DNA from 4 places in the Stutzerimonas sp. KH-1 genome. Region 4 is predicted to be linked to each of the others. Evidence: predicted binding sites of a transcription regulator. Region 4 holds the regulator's gene; each other region holds the start of a gene.
The links. Region 4 encodes sigma-54, which starts transcription at its own class of promoters, with help from an activator protein. Its sites were predicted from a motif close to ANTGGCATNNANNTTGCTNT; they were not measured.

Region 1 (3,459 bases), 1.7 Mb from region 4:
GGCGCTGGTGGAGCGCCTCGGCGAGCCGCGCATGTACGAGAAGACCATCAACGGTATCCGCCATGGCGTCATCGAGGTGCGCTATGCGCTGTTCCCGCAGAAATCCGGTGAACTGACCATACCCGCCCAGCTGTTCAGCGCCACCACCGTCACCAATGGCAGCAACTCGGTGTTCGGCTCGCGCGGCGGTCGTTCCACCCAGGTTCGCTCGCCGAGCATCCCGCTGACGGTCAAGGCCAAACCGGCCGACTATCCAGCCGGCGCGCCCTGGCTACCGGCTCGCAGCCTGACGCTGGTCGAAGCCTGGAGCCCGGAGCCACAGCAGGCCCAGGTCGGCGAATCGCTGACCCGCAGCCTGCTGCTCAAGGCCGAGGGGCTGACCAGCACGCAGCTGCCGGCGATCGGCTCCCCGCAAAACGCCGAACTGCGCCGTTATCCCGATCAGCCCAGCCTGGCCAACGAGGTCAGCGCAGCCGGCCTGGTCGGCAGTCGGGAACAGCGCGAAGCCTTGATCCCCACCCGCAGCGGGCCATTGCAGCTGCCCTCGCTCGAAGTCGTCTGGTGGAACACGATCGAAGATCGCCTGGAGCGCACCACGCTTGAGGCACGCACGCTGGATGTCGCGGACAATCCGAATCTCGCCCCGCCAGCGACCGAGCCGACGGTGCCGTCGGTATCGACGGCGGAGCAGGCCGTTGTCTGGCCTTGGCAGCTGAGCACAGCTCTGCTGGCGCTCACGACGCTGATCGGTTTCGGGCTGTGGCTGCATGCGCGCAGGCAGCCTGCGGTGCAGCGTGCGTTGCAACCCGGCCCTACCCCACGCAGCCTGCTCGACGATCTGCGCCGCGCCTGCCAGGCCAACGACTCGCAGGCCACCCGCCAGGCACTGGACGCCTGGGCGCGGCAGCAACCGGAAACGCTGGCGGACATGGCGGCGCGTTTCGTGCCGCTGTCCGACGCGCTGGATGGCCTGAATGGAGCGCTGTACAGCGAAGCCGGCCAACGCTGGCAGGGCGATGCGCTGTGGCAGGCGATCCAGACCCTACCGCCGGCCAGCAGTCCGAATCTCGATCAGGAACAGGGCGCATTGCCGCCGCTCTATCCGCGCTGACGGCCGTCTGTTGGCGGCCCTGGTGAACCTTGGGGCTGCTCGCGGCGGCATGCACCAATTTCTCGCTGGCATATGGCTTGCTTCAGGGTTGGCATAACCAATCTTGCGCACCGCGCCATCGGAAAAAGGCCATCAAGCATGACGGACCCCCTCTCGCCGCACCGACACGACGCACTGGCCTGGGTCGCCGGCAGCGATGCACCGGAAAAGAGCTCGGTCAACCTGGGCTTTCTGCCGCTCACCGATGCCGCCTCGTTGATCGTCGCCGCCACCCAGGGCTTCGCCCAGCCATTCGGGCTGACGCTCAACCTGCAGCGGCAAAACTCCTGGTCGGCTCTGCGCGACAAGCTGATCGGCGGCGAGCTGGACGCGGCCCACGGTCTGTACGGCCTGATCTATGCGGTGCATCTGGGCATCGGCGGCAGCCCGGCGGTGGACATGGCCGTGCTCATGGGCCTGGCGCAGAACGGCCAGAGCATCAACCTCTCCGCCCCGCTGAAGGTCGCAGGCGTGACCGATGCCGAGGCACTGCGCGCCAGCGTGCGCCAAAGCGGTGCACGCCTGACCCTGGCGCACACCTTCCCCACCGGCACCCACGCGCTCTGGCTCTATTACTGGCTGGCCGCCCATGGCATCGATCCGCTGCGGGACGTGAAGACGCTCGTGCTGCCGCCTTCGCAGATGGTGGCGCACCTGCGCGCCGGTCGCATCGATGGCTTCTGCGCCGGCGAACCCTGGGGAGCACAGGCCATTACCGAAGGCGTCGGCTTCACCCTGGCGACCAGCCAGTCGATCTGGCCTGACCACCCGGAAAAGGTGCTCGGCTGCACCCTCGCGTTCGTCGAGGAGTACCCCAACACCGCCCGAGCACTGGTCATGGCCGTGCTGGAGGCGAGCCGCTTCATCGACCAGAGCCAGGAGAATCGCCGCAGCACCGCACAGCTGATCGCCGGGTGCGACTACGTCGATGCACCGCTGGCGGCCATCGAGTCACGCTTTCTCGGCCTCTACCAGGATGGCCTCGGCAATGCCTGGCAGGACGAGCATCCGCTGCGCTTCTTCGGCGAGGGGGCGGCGAATCTGCCCTATCTCTCCGACGGCCTCTGGTTCATGACCCAGCTACGCCGCTGGGGCCTGCTGCGCGAAGACCCGGACTACCTGCAGGTGGCCAACCAGGTGCAGCAGATCGAACTGTATCGCCAGGCCGCCGGCGCGCTGGGCATCGCCCTGCCTGACTCAGCCATGCGCAGCGCCACGCTGATGGACGGCAAACACTGGGACGGCAGCGATCCGGCCACCTATGCCCGCAGTTTCGCGCTGCATGCCATGGCAAGCCCTGCCATGGCTGCGCTTTGAGAAGGACTCCGGCATGCTGCGTATCCTCCTGATCGACGACACCCCGCGGAAGATCGGCCGTCTGAAGAGTGCGCTGATCGAGGCCGGCTTCGAGGTCATCGACGAATCCGGCCTGACCATCGACCTGCCCGAGCGGGTCGAGGCGATCCGTCCCGACGTGGTGCTGATCGACACCGACTCACCCGGCCGCGATGTGCTCGAGCAGGTGGTGCTGGTCAGCCGCGATCAGCCACGCCCCATCGTCATGTTCACCGACGACAGCGACCCGGACGCCATGCGTCAGGCCATTCGCGCCGGGGTCAGTGCCTATATCGTCGAAGGCATCCAGGCCCAGCGCCTCAAGCCGATCCTCGACGTGGCAATGGCCCGCTTCGAAAGCGACCAGGCAATACGTGCGCAACTGCAGGCCCGGGAGCAGCAGCTGGTCGAACGCAAGCGCATCGAGCTGGCCAAGGGCATGCTGATGAAGATGCGAAACTGCAAGGAAGAAGAGGCCTACACCCTGATGCGCCGCCAGGCGATGAGCCGGCAGCAGAAGCTGATCCAGGTCGCAGAGCAGATCATCGCGATGAACGAGTTGCTCGGCGAATGACCGCGCCCGGTCACGGTGCGCCAGGCAGGCTACTGCACCAGCGGCGGGCAGGCGTTACAGCGAATCATCGTGCGGCACCGCTGCCGAGAAACGCCGCTGCGCCCCAACCTACTGGCATCGCCCTGGCCGGCGAGCGTCAAGCGCGGAACTGGCAAGCCGCTTGCTTGGCTGGATAGGCCGAACCAACGAAGGTGTCGGCACAGACAAAGGCGTCCTCGACTGCATGTGCGCATGCGGTTCGGACGCCTTTTTTGTTGCGCGCTTCGCGCCCAAGGCTGGGGAGTTTCAAGATGACCATAACCGCGACCGTGGCGATCGCCTGCGCGCTGCTGCTGCTCGGCCGTTACCTGAACCGCATGGCCACTGCCAGCCACGCCCAGCGCGTGCGCGATCTGCGCGT
Region 2 (3,459 bases), 590 kb from region 4:
CGGGGTGACGAATGTCGAGGATGACCTGGCCGGCCGTCGCCTCGCTGACCTCCTCGACCTTGATGTCTTCGCCCAACTCGTCGATCACCCGGTCGATCGGCACCTGGCGGGCACTGGCCAGGGCGCGCTCGAGGATGGCCATGTCGAACTGCTTTTCCTCGTGCTCGACGCGATAGCGCTTGGCGCGGGTGGTGGGGTTCTTGGAGATCACGCCGCAGTACTCGGGCATGTTCTTGGCGAACTCGGCGGTGCCGATCTGGAAGGCGGTATCGATGATGTCCTGCTTGTGGCTGGCGATCAGCGGGCGCAGCACCAGCATGTCGGTGGCCGAATCGATCACCGAGAGGTTCGGCAGGGTCTGGCTGGAGACCTGGGAAATCGCCTCGCCGGTGACCAACGCGTCGATATGCAGGCGCTCGGCGATCTCGGTCGAGGCACGCAGCATCATGCGCTTCAGGACCACGCCCATCTGACTGTTGTCGACCTTCTGCAGGATTTCGCCGACCACTTCCTCGAACGGCACGCTGATGAACAGCACGCGGTGCGAGCTGCCGTATTTCTTCCATAGATAGTGGGCGACTTCCATCACGCCCAGCTCATGGGCGCGGCCGCCGAGGTTGAAGAAGCAGAAATGCGTCATCAGCCCGCGGCGCATCATCTGGTAGGCGGCGACGGTGGAGTCGAACCCCCCGGACATCAGCACCAGGGTCTGTTCCAGCGCACCCAGCGGATAGCCGCCGATGCCGTCGTGCTGCTCGTGGACGACGAACAGGCGCTGGTCGCGAATTTCCATGCGCACTTCGACCTCCGGCGCCTTCAGCGAAATGCCGGAGGCGCCGCACTGCTGGCGCAGCTGGCTGCCGACATGGCGTTCGACGTCCATGGAGCTGAACGGGTGCTTGCCGGCGCGCTTGCAGCGCACCGCGAAGATCTTGCCCGGCAGGCGCTCGGCGTAGTGCGCCTTGCACTTGGCGACGATGTCGTCGAGATCGCCCAGCGGATACTCGTGCACCTCCAGGCAATGGGCGATGCCGGGCGTGCAGCGCAGGCGCTCGATCATCTCGCGCAGCGGCTTCGATTCGCTGAGCGCGGTTTCCACCTCGATGTTGTCCCACACGCCTTCGACCCGCACCTCGGGGTCGAGCTCGCGCAGCACGGTGCGGATGTTCTTCGCCAACTGGCGAATGAAGCCCTTGCGCACCGGCGGGCTCTTGATGGTGATTTCGGGGAAAACCTTGACGATCAGCTTCATGGAAACAGCGCGGGTGCCGGTGTGGCTGGAAAAGAGGGGCGCGGAGTATAGCGGAAACTGCTCAAGTTTTAATCGGTTTCTTTGAGTCGCGCCCATATGCACCAAAAAGATGCGTAACCGAGACCGCTCGCACCATTAGCGCGCACGTTTTCGTACAGGAAGCTAGGATTTAGCACGCCCCATCGCCGCGGCAGCGCAGTGGCGGGCCTGCAGTTCCAAGACGGAGCACTGGCATGCAATTTGCTCCCTTGTGAGGCAGGTCGCCTTGGCGGAACATCGCCGCCCGGCTTCACCCTGATTCGGAAGCTCACTGTCACGCTTCCACCACTTGGAGAACACCATGTCGAAGTCGCTTCAACTGATCAAAGATTACGATGTGAAGTGGATTGATCTGCGCTTCACCGATACCAAAGGCAAGCAGCACCACGTCACCGTCCCGGCTCGTGATGCCCAGGATGAAGACTTCTTCGAGCACGGCAAGATGTTCGACGGTTCGTCCATCCATGGCTGGAAAGGCATCGAAGCCTCCGACATGATCCTGATGCCGGTCGACGAGACCGCTGTGCTCGATCCGTTCACCGAAGAGCCGACCCTGATCCTGGTCTGCGACATCGTCGAGCCGAGCACCATGCAGGGCTACGACCGCGACCCGCGCTCCATCGCCAAGCGCGCCGAGGAGTTCCTCAAGTCCACCGGCATCGGTGACACCGTTTTCGTTGGCCCGGAGCCGGAGTTCTTCATCTTCGACCAGGTCAAGTTCAAGTCGGACATCTCCGGCTCGATGTTCAAGATCTACTCCGAGCAGGGCTCCTGGATGACCGACCAGGACGTCGAAGGCGGCAACAAGGGCCACCGCCCGGCCGTCAAGGGCGGTTATTTCCCGGTTCCGCCGTGCGACCACGACCACGAAATCCGTACCGCCATGTGCAACGCCATGGAAGAGATGGGCCTGGTCGTCGAAGTGCACCACCACGAAGTGGCCACTGCCGGTCAGAACGAAATCGGCGTGAAGTTCAACACCCTGGTCGCCAAGGCTGACGAAGTTCAGACCCTGAAGTACTGCGTGCACAACGTCGCCGACGCCTACGGCAAGACCGCCACCTTCATGCCGAAGCCGCTGTACGGCGACAACGGCTCGGGCATGCACGTGCACATGTCGATCTCCAAGGACGGCAAGAACACCTTCGCTGGCGAAGGCTATGCCGGCCTGTCCGAGACCGCCCTGTACTTCATCGGCGGCATCATCAAGCACGGCAAGGCGCTGAACGGCTTCACCAACCCGTCGACCAACTCCTACAAGCGTCTGGTCCCGGGCTTCGAAGCACCGGTCATGCTGGCCTACTCGGCGCGCAACCGCTCGGCCTCGATCCGTATTCCGTACGTTTCCAGCCCGAAAGCCCGTCGTATCGAAGCGCGCTTCCCGGACCCGGCTGCCAACCCGTACCTGTGCTTCGCTGCACTGCTGATGGCTGGCCTGGATGGCATCCAGAACAAGATCCATCCTGGCGATGCCGCCGACAAGAACCTGTACGATCTGCCGCCGGAAGAAGGCAAGCTGATCCCGCAGGTCTGCGGCAGCCTGAAGGAAGCCCTGGAAGAGCTGGACAAGGGCCGCGCGTTCCTGACCAAGGGCGGCGTGTTCTCCGACGAGTTCATCGATGCCTATATCGAGCTGAAGTCCGAGGAAGAAATCAAGGTGCGCACCTTCGTGCACCCGCTGGAATACGACCTGTACTACAGCGTCTGATCCAGTTCGCGTGACAGGAAGGCCACCCTCGGGTGGCCTTCTTCGTTTCTGCCCGGCGACTGCGATCCATGCAGCTTGTCACGCCTCGCAAATCGCAGCGATCGTGCTTGCCTGAAGGCCGTTGCAGTGCAAGGCTTCGACGGTCCACCTCCTGCGGAGCCTCCCATGCGTAGCGCCCTGTTCAGCCTGCTGTTCATCCTCAGCGTCCCGGCCTTCGCCGAGATCTACAAGTACACCGACGAGCAAGGCAACACGGTGTTCACCAACCAGCCGCCAGAAGGCGTGCAGGCCGATACGGTGGATCTGCCACCGGCCAATACCGTGAACATCCGCACGCCCGAGCCGCCACCGCCATTGCCGGACAGTCAGCAGACGCAGCAGGCGCCCTACCAGACGTTGCAGGTAGCCGGCATTCCCGATGACGAGGCGCTGCGCGCCAACAACGGCAGCTTCGTCGTCA
Region 3 (3,459 bases), 870 kb from region 4:
CCACTGCTCGGCAGCGGTTTCCTCGAGCGGCTCGCTGTCGGTGCGCTCGGCCTCGGAGCCGGCCGGCGGCGCCACTGGCGATGGCAGCGGCTCAGGTGGCGGCGCGGTCTGTTGCAGCGTCTGCTCCGGATCGGCGATGGCCGCACGCAGCAGGCGCTCGCGGAAGCCGGACGCGATCGGCGCAGCCGTCCCGGGAGGCACCGCGCCCCGAGCGCTCATCGAGGCCGGGCGGGGTAGCGCGCCGGTCAGCTCGGAGCCGCCTGCGGCGTCTCCGGCAATGCGCTGTGCAGGCAACTGAATCACCGGCCATCTCCTGCGGCGAACATGTCGATACGTTGGTAGGCCGCACGCCCTTCGGCGTACTCCAGGTGATTCACCAGCAGCAGGCGCAAGCGCTCACACTCCTCGGCACAGGCTTCCAGCGCCTTTCCGTGCAGCGTTCGGAGCTGCGCCCTGGCCGCCTGCACGGCCGGATCGGCCGCAGGGTCGCGCGGCAACTGCTCGAGGCACTGCCGAATCGCCCCATCCACCTCGCCGACGGCACGCCAGTCACCGCTAGCCAGGGCAGCGGTGAGCTGGGCATGCAGCGCCTGCAGGCGCTGCGCATCACTTGCGTGCGGCACTGATGCCCTCCCAGCCTTCGCGCAGGACGCCCACCAGCTTCACCACTTCGTCCAGCCCATCGAGCGACAACGTCACGCTGACGTCCGAAAGGCGGTAGATGCAGTACTCGTACAGCCTGGCCAGGCTTTGCACGACCTCACCGCCGCCCTCCTCGTCCAGCGCACCGTTGAGGCCGTTGAGGATGTTCATGCATTTTTCCAGCGAGGCGCCTTTCTGCTGATAACGCTTGTGCTCGATATGCCCACGGGCGCGCGCCAGCTCGTCGAGCAGGCCGTCCATCAGCACCAGCACCAGTTCGTAGGGCGAAGCGGAAGCGGCGCGCGCTTCCAGGTCCACCGCGCGATAGCTGTCGTAACTGTCGTTGGGGAGGTAGGTCATCAGAACATTCCGGAGGTCTGCTCCATGCTCTGCATGGTCTGCATCATGGAGGTGAACTGCTTCAGATAGCGGGAGTAGTAGGTGTCGTAGCGCTGCTGCAGGTTCTCGAACTGCTCGTCGATGCGCCGCAGGTTCAGGTCCAGCGTGTCCATGCGGTTCTTCAGCATGCCGTTGGCACTGCTGGTGTAGCTGGCGACCGTCTTGTCGATGCTGTCGAGCAGGTTGTCCTTGCCGGTGAACAGCGCCTCGAAGGCGGCCGGATCCTTCGCCACCGCCGCCTCGAAGCGGCCGGCGTCGATGGTCAGCTTGCCGTTGCGGTCGGCGCTGATGCCGAAATCGATCAGGCTGCTGCCGCCGAAGTCGGTGCGCAGCAAGCCGTTGAGGCGACTCTCGATGGAACGGATGCTGGAATCACCAGCCAATGCACCACGGGCGCTGCTGTCGCTACCGCTGGCAGTCAGCGAATCGAAGCTGGTCATCAACGCGTTGAACGCATCGATGAAACTCTGTGCCTTGCCCTTGGTGGCACTCTGGTCCTGCCCGACAGTCAGCGTAAGCGCCGAGTCGCTGGCGGTGTGTACCTTGTTCACGGAGAGGCTGACGCCGTCGATGACGTTGTCGAAGCTGTTGCTCGAGCTGGTCAGCAGGATGCCACCGCTGCCGAACGAGCCGCCCATGCGGATCTGTGCATCGGCCGCCGTGGAGAGCGTGGTGGTCGTGGCCGTGGTGCCCGCGAGCGACACCGCGAAGGCATTGGCAGCGCCACTTTCGGCACTGGTCATCACCAGGCTGACTTCGCCATTGCTGCGCACGAGCGTTGCCTGTACGCCGAGATCCGCGGCATTGATCGCCTTGGCTGCATCGTCGAGCGTGGCGTAATCGGCCAGCGCAAAATCCTGCCCTTCGAGGGTCAGGGTTCCGCTCAGGCTGCCATCGACCAGCCCCTGCACGGCGACCTGCTGCTTGCTGGCCAGCTGTTCGACATAGAACTGGTAGCTGCCGGGCTGGGCCTGGGTGCCGACCGTCGCACTGGCATAGCCGTCCTGGCTGAACGAGGCACTGTTGACCAGCATCGTGGCGTTGCCGGTCTTCAGGCCGGACATGGCTGACTTGAACGTGGTCAGGGATGTGCGCAACTTGCTCAGCGCGTCACGCTGGGTCTTGTAGTTGCTTTCATTGCGATTGAGCCGGTCCAGCGAAGACTGAACTTCGTAGGTCGCCAGCTGCGTCGCCATCTGCTTTACGTAATCTGAATCTATCGCCATTGCCGATCCCCTTCCTGTGCTCTCTAGAGCAAGTTGAGTGCCAATACACAAATCGTTGATTTAAAAGCACTTTTGCGCGATTGGCGCAGAAGAAGCACTTCCGCTCGACGGCCGCGACAGGAAACGGGGAAATGCCGCTTCCGCCTCGCCCGGACGGCGAAACCTCTCAGAACAAAGGCGACGAAGAAGGGGGGGCGACTTAAGCCGGTCGACGAAACAACACGCAGCCCAGGACTGGAGCGGGCTGCTCAGGCTGCGGAGATCGAGTAACGGGACGGCCGTGGTCGTGCCGGCGGGGCCGGACGCGATGGCAGAGTCAGTACGGCTGCGGCTGGTACAGCCGCGCATCGTGGCTGCCGGCCAGCAGCTGGCCGAGGATTTCGTGGTGCATGGCGAGCAGTTTGCCGTTGCGCTCGTTGATCTGCTGGCACTGGCTGGCCAGCGCGCCGAGCTTCTGCCAGAGCGTGCGCAGGCGCGTCGCCTGGTCGTCGGGATAGCAGCCGAGCAGCCGCTGCATGCCTTCGGCATCGGCCTGCAGGCGGAAGGCGCCGAGCACCTTGGCCCGGCGCTGGGCGCGCAGGGCGAGGGTTTCGACGCGCGTGGTGATCTGCAGATTGAGGCGATCGATTTCCGAGCTGTCGCGCTCGAGCAGGAACGCGTAGAGCGCCTGCATCAGGTCGCGCAGGGCCAGGTAATCGTCGCCATCCTGCTCCAAGTCGTCAGCGGCGACCGCGAGCAGCTTGTCACGCTGGTTCACGCATCGCTTCCGCGGTGATAGGCGAGCATGCTGCCGGCCAGCGCGGCGGGATCGGTGGAGATCTCGCCGCGCTGCAGCGCCTGCTTGATCGCCGCAACGCGGTCCAGGTCGATGTCCGGCATGGCGCGCAGGGCGTCGTGCATCTGCTCCAGCGGCAGGCTTTCCGGCTGGCGCACGGCGGCTTCCGGCGTCGGGCGCGCGGTGGGCTGGCGGGTGGAGCTGGCCTCGGTGGCCGGTGTCAGGGCGGGCTTGAAGTGCCGGCTGATTTCCATGATTTCTTTCCAACTCGGTGGTTACAGCCAAACAGGCGACCGCCCGGGCACGAAACTTAAATGCCTGTTCACAGCCCAGGCGCGGCTAGTCTACCGACCGCCGGGAGCCGCCTCCACGCCCGCCGCGACAGGCCGATGGAAGGCGCTCAATGGCTGGCACGCC
Region 4 (3,459 bases):
ACGGTCGCGCGCGCGCCGGGATCGGCTATCTGCCGCAGGAGGCCTCGATCTTCCGCAAGCTCTCGGTCGCCGACAACATCATGGCGATTCTCGAGACCCGCAAGGATCTGGACCGTAGCGGCCGCCAGCAGGCGCTGGAAGGCCTGCTGCAGGAGTTCCACATCAACCATATCCGCAACAGCCTCGGCATGAGCCTGTCCGGCGGCGAGCGTCGCCGCGTGGAGATCGCCCGTGCGCTGGCTACTGCGCCCAAATTCATCCTCCTCGACGAACCCTTCGCTGGCGTCGATCCGATATCGGTGGGCGACATCAAACAGATCATCCACCACCTCAAGGCCAAGGGCATCGGCGTACTGATCACCGACCACAATGTCCGTGAAACCCTGGACATCTGCGAAACCGCCTACATCGTCAACGATGGCCAGCTGATCGCCGAGGGCGACGCCCAAACAATCCTGAGCAACCAACTGGTCAAGGAAGTCTATCTGGGCCACGAATTCCGTCTGTAGAGCCGTTTTTTTTGCGCAGCTCGGCAAATCGGCCCTAGGCAAAGGCTTCCTCGGCAGGCATATAATTTGCTTTCTGTTGGCGCCTGGCGCGCCACATGTCGGAACGGGCGCGGTTGCGCCGGCATAAAAGGTTTGAAGTCCTCTGCCATGAAACCATCGCTAGTCCTGAAGATGGGCCAGCAGCTGACGATGACACCGCAGCTGCAACAGGCCATACGCCTCCTCCAGCTATCCACCCTCGATCTGCAACAGGAGATCCAGGAAGCGCTGGATTCGAATCCCATGCTCGAGCGCGAGGAAGACGGCGACGACTTCGACAGCTCCGACCCGATGGCCGAAGCTGCTGACCGCCCAGCTGAGGCCACCAGCGAGAAAAGCGCCACACAGGACAGCACCTACGACGAGCCATCGCACGGCAGCGAAAGCCTCGATGACGCTGACTGGGGTGAACGCATTCCCAGCGAGCTGCCGGTCGACACCGCCTGGGAGGACATCTACCAGACCAGCGCCAGCAGCCTGCCCAGCAACGATGATGACGAGTGGGACTTCACCAGCCGCACGTCATCTGGCGTCAGCCTGCAGAGCCACCTGCTCTGGCAACTCAATCTCGCGCCGATGAGCGATACCGATCGACTGATCGCCACCACGCTGATCGACTGCATCAACGATCAGGGCTATCTCGAAGAGTCGCTCGAGGAAATCACCGACTCGTTCGACCCAGAACTGGAGATCGAACTCGACGAAGTCGAAGTCGTGCTGCACCGCATCCAGCAGTTCGAACCCGCCGGGATCGGCGCGCGCGATCTGCGCGAATGCCTGCTGCTGCAACTGCGTCAGCTGCCCGAGCGCACCCCCTGGTTGAGCGAAGCGCAGCGTTTGGCCAGCGATTACCTGGATGTCCTCGGCAGCCGCGACTACAACCTGCTGATGCGCCGGATGAAGCTCAAGGAGGACGAGCTACGCCAGGTGATCGAGCTGATCCAGACGCTCAACCCGCGCCCGGGTTCTCAGATCGAAGCGAGCGAGCCGGAATATGTGGTGCCTGACGTGATCGTCCGCAAGCACAACGACCGTTGGCTGGTAGAGCTGAACCAGGACGCCATGCCACGCCTGCGCGTCAATGCGCAGTACGCCAGCTTCGTCAAACGTGCCGATTCCAGTGCCGACAACACCTTCATGCGCAACCAGCTGCAGGAAGCACGCTGGTTCATCAAGAGCCTGCTCAGCCGCAATGAAACGCTGATGAAGGTCGCCACGCAGATCGTCGAGCACCAGCGTGCATTTCTCGAGCATGGTGACGAGGCCATGAAACCGCTGGTGCTGCACGACATCGCCGAAGCGGTGGGCATGCACGAGTCGACCATTTCGCGCGTGACGACCCAGAAATACATGCACACACCGCGCGGCATCTACGAACTCAAGTACTTCTTCTCCAGCCACGTCAGCACGGCAGAAGGCGGGGAATGCTCGTCCACCGCGATCCGCGCGATCATCAAGAAGCTGGTGGCGGCGGAAAACCAGAAAAAGCCGTTGAGCGACAGCAAGATCGCTGGTTTACTGGAAGCGCAGGGCATTCAGGTAGCCCGCCGCACAGTCGCCAAATACCGGGAGTCGCTCGGTATCGCGCCATCCAGCGAGCGCAAACGATTACTGTGATCGGCCAAGGCCGAAACGTCCCGGCGGCAGGGCTTCGGACCTGCTCTTCGCACAAGGCAAAGGAGATAGCAGTATGCAAGTCAATATCAGCGGTGTTCATCTGGAAGTAACCAATGCCCTGCGTGACTACATCGAGGAGAAGTTCGATCGGCTTGCCCGTCATTTCGACCGCATCATCAGCGTCCAGGTGATCCTGCAGGTCGAGAAGCTCAAGCAGAAAGCCGAAGCGACGCTGCATGTCGCTGGCCGCGAAGTGGTCGCCAACTCGGAACACGAAGACATGTATGCTGCCGTCGACCTGCTGGTCGACAAGCTCGATCGCCAGCTGATCAAGCACAAGGAAAAGCAGCTCGACCATACCCAGGGCGCCATCTCCCGCTGACTCCCAGACATGATCCGACTCGAAAACATCCTGACCCCCGGACGTTCCCTGGTGAACGTCCCGGGCGGTAGCAAGAAACGCGTCCTGGAACAGATCGCCAAGGTCATCGCCCAGGACCTCACAGACCTCGACTCCCAGACCATATTCGAAAGCCTGATTGCCCGCGAGAAGCTGGGATCGACCGGATTTGGCAACGGCATCGCCATCCCTCACTGCCGCATGGTCGGCTGTAACGCCCCGCTGAGTGCCGTGCTGCGGCTCGAAACGCCGGTGGACTTCGACGCCATCGACGGCGCGCCGGTAGACCTGCTGTTCGTCTTGCTGGTACCGGAAGCGGCCACCGACGAGCACCTCGAGCTGCTGCGCCAGATCGCCAGCATGCTTGACCGTGAAGAGGTGCGCCAGCGACTGCGCCAGGCGCCGACCAATGAGAGCCTCTATCAGGTCGTCGTCGACGTCCAGAATGGCGCCTAGCGGAGTGGGGGCCAGATGCGGCTGATCATCGTCAGTGGCCGTTCGGGCTCGGGCAAGAGCACCGCGCTGAACGTGCTCGAAGACAACGGTTTCTACTGCATCGACAACCTGCCGGCGGGCCTGCTTCCCGAGCTTGCCGAGCGCGCGCTGCTGCACACCGAGCTGCTGCATCCGCAGGTCGCCGTTTCCATCGATGCGCGCAACCTGCCCAGTCAACTGAAGCGTTTTCCGGAGCTGCTCGAAGAGGTTCGCGCCAGGCATATCCAGTGCGACGTGCTGTATCTGGACGCGGACGACGAAACCCTGCTCAAGCGGTTCTCGGAAACCCGCCGACGTCATCCGCTGACCAACGAGAACCGCTCCCTCGCCGAGGCTATCCGCGACGAGGAGCTGCTATTGGCAGCCATCATCGACCATGCCGACCTGAAGATCGACACC

Region 1: the regulator sigma-54 is predicted to act here: its motif matches at 1,176-1,195, upstream of ACX1DW_RS04315 (CmpA/NrtA family ABC transporter substrate-binding protein).
Region 2: the regulator sigma-54 is predicted to act here: its motif matches at 1,480-1,499, upstream of glnA (glutamate--ammonia ligase).
Region 3: the regulator sigma-54 is predicted to act here: its motif matches at 2,293-2,312, upstream of fliD (flagellar filament capping protein FliD).

The regions. Positions count from the first base shown of each region.
Region 1 is NZ_CM137011.1:869,541-872,999, reverse strand. Features, by position in the region: gene ACX1DW_RS04320 (BatD family protein) at 1-1,111, shown strand, start outside; gene ACX1DW_RS04315 (CmpA/NrtA family ABC transporter substrate-binding protein) at 1,250-2,467, shown strand; gene ACX1DW_RS04310 (ANTAR domain-containing response regulator) at 2,481-3,059, shown strand; gene ACX1DW_RS04305 (hypothetical protein) at 3,350-3,459, shown strand, end outside.
Region 2 is NZ_CM137011.1:3,122,683-3,126,141, forward strand. Features, by position in the region: gene thiI (tRNA uracil 4-sulfurtransferase ThiI) at 1-1,252, opposite strand, end outside; gene glnA (glutamate--ammonia ligase) at 1,593-2,999, shown strand; gene ACX1DW_RS15105 (DUF4124 domain-containing protein) at 3,165-3,459, shown strand, end outside.
Region 3 is NZ_CM137011.1:3,407,985-3,411,443, forward strand. Features, by position in the region: gene ACX1DW_RS16440 (flagellar hook-length control protein FliK) at 1-303, opposite strand, end outside; gene ACX1DW_RS16445 (hypothetical protein) at 300-623, opposite strand; gene fliS (flagellar export chaperone FliS) at 607-1,002, opposite strand; gene fliD (flagellar filament capping protein FliD) at 1,002-2,267, opposite strand; gene flgN (flagellar export chaperone FlgN) at 2,584-3,024, opposite strand; gene flgM (flagellar biosynthesis anti-sigma factor FlgM) at 3,021-3,296, opposite strand; gene ACX1DW_RS16470 (flagellar FliJ family protein) at 3,443-3,459, opposite strand, start outside.
Region 4 is NZ_CM137011.1:2,534,125-2,537,583, forward strand. Features, by position in the region: gene lptB (LPS export ABC transporter ATP-binding protein) at 1-509, shown strand, start outside; gene ACX1DW_RS12285 (RNA polymerase factor sigma-54) at 657-2,165, shown strand; gene hpf (ribosome hibernation-promoting factor, HPF/YfiA family) at 2,239-2,547, shown strand; gene ptsN (PTS IIA-like nitrogen regulatory protein PtsN) at 2,557-3,021, shown strand; gene rapZ (RNase adapter RapZ) at 3,037-3,459, shown strand, end outside.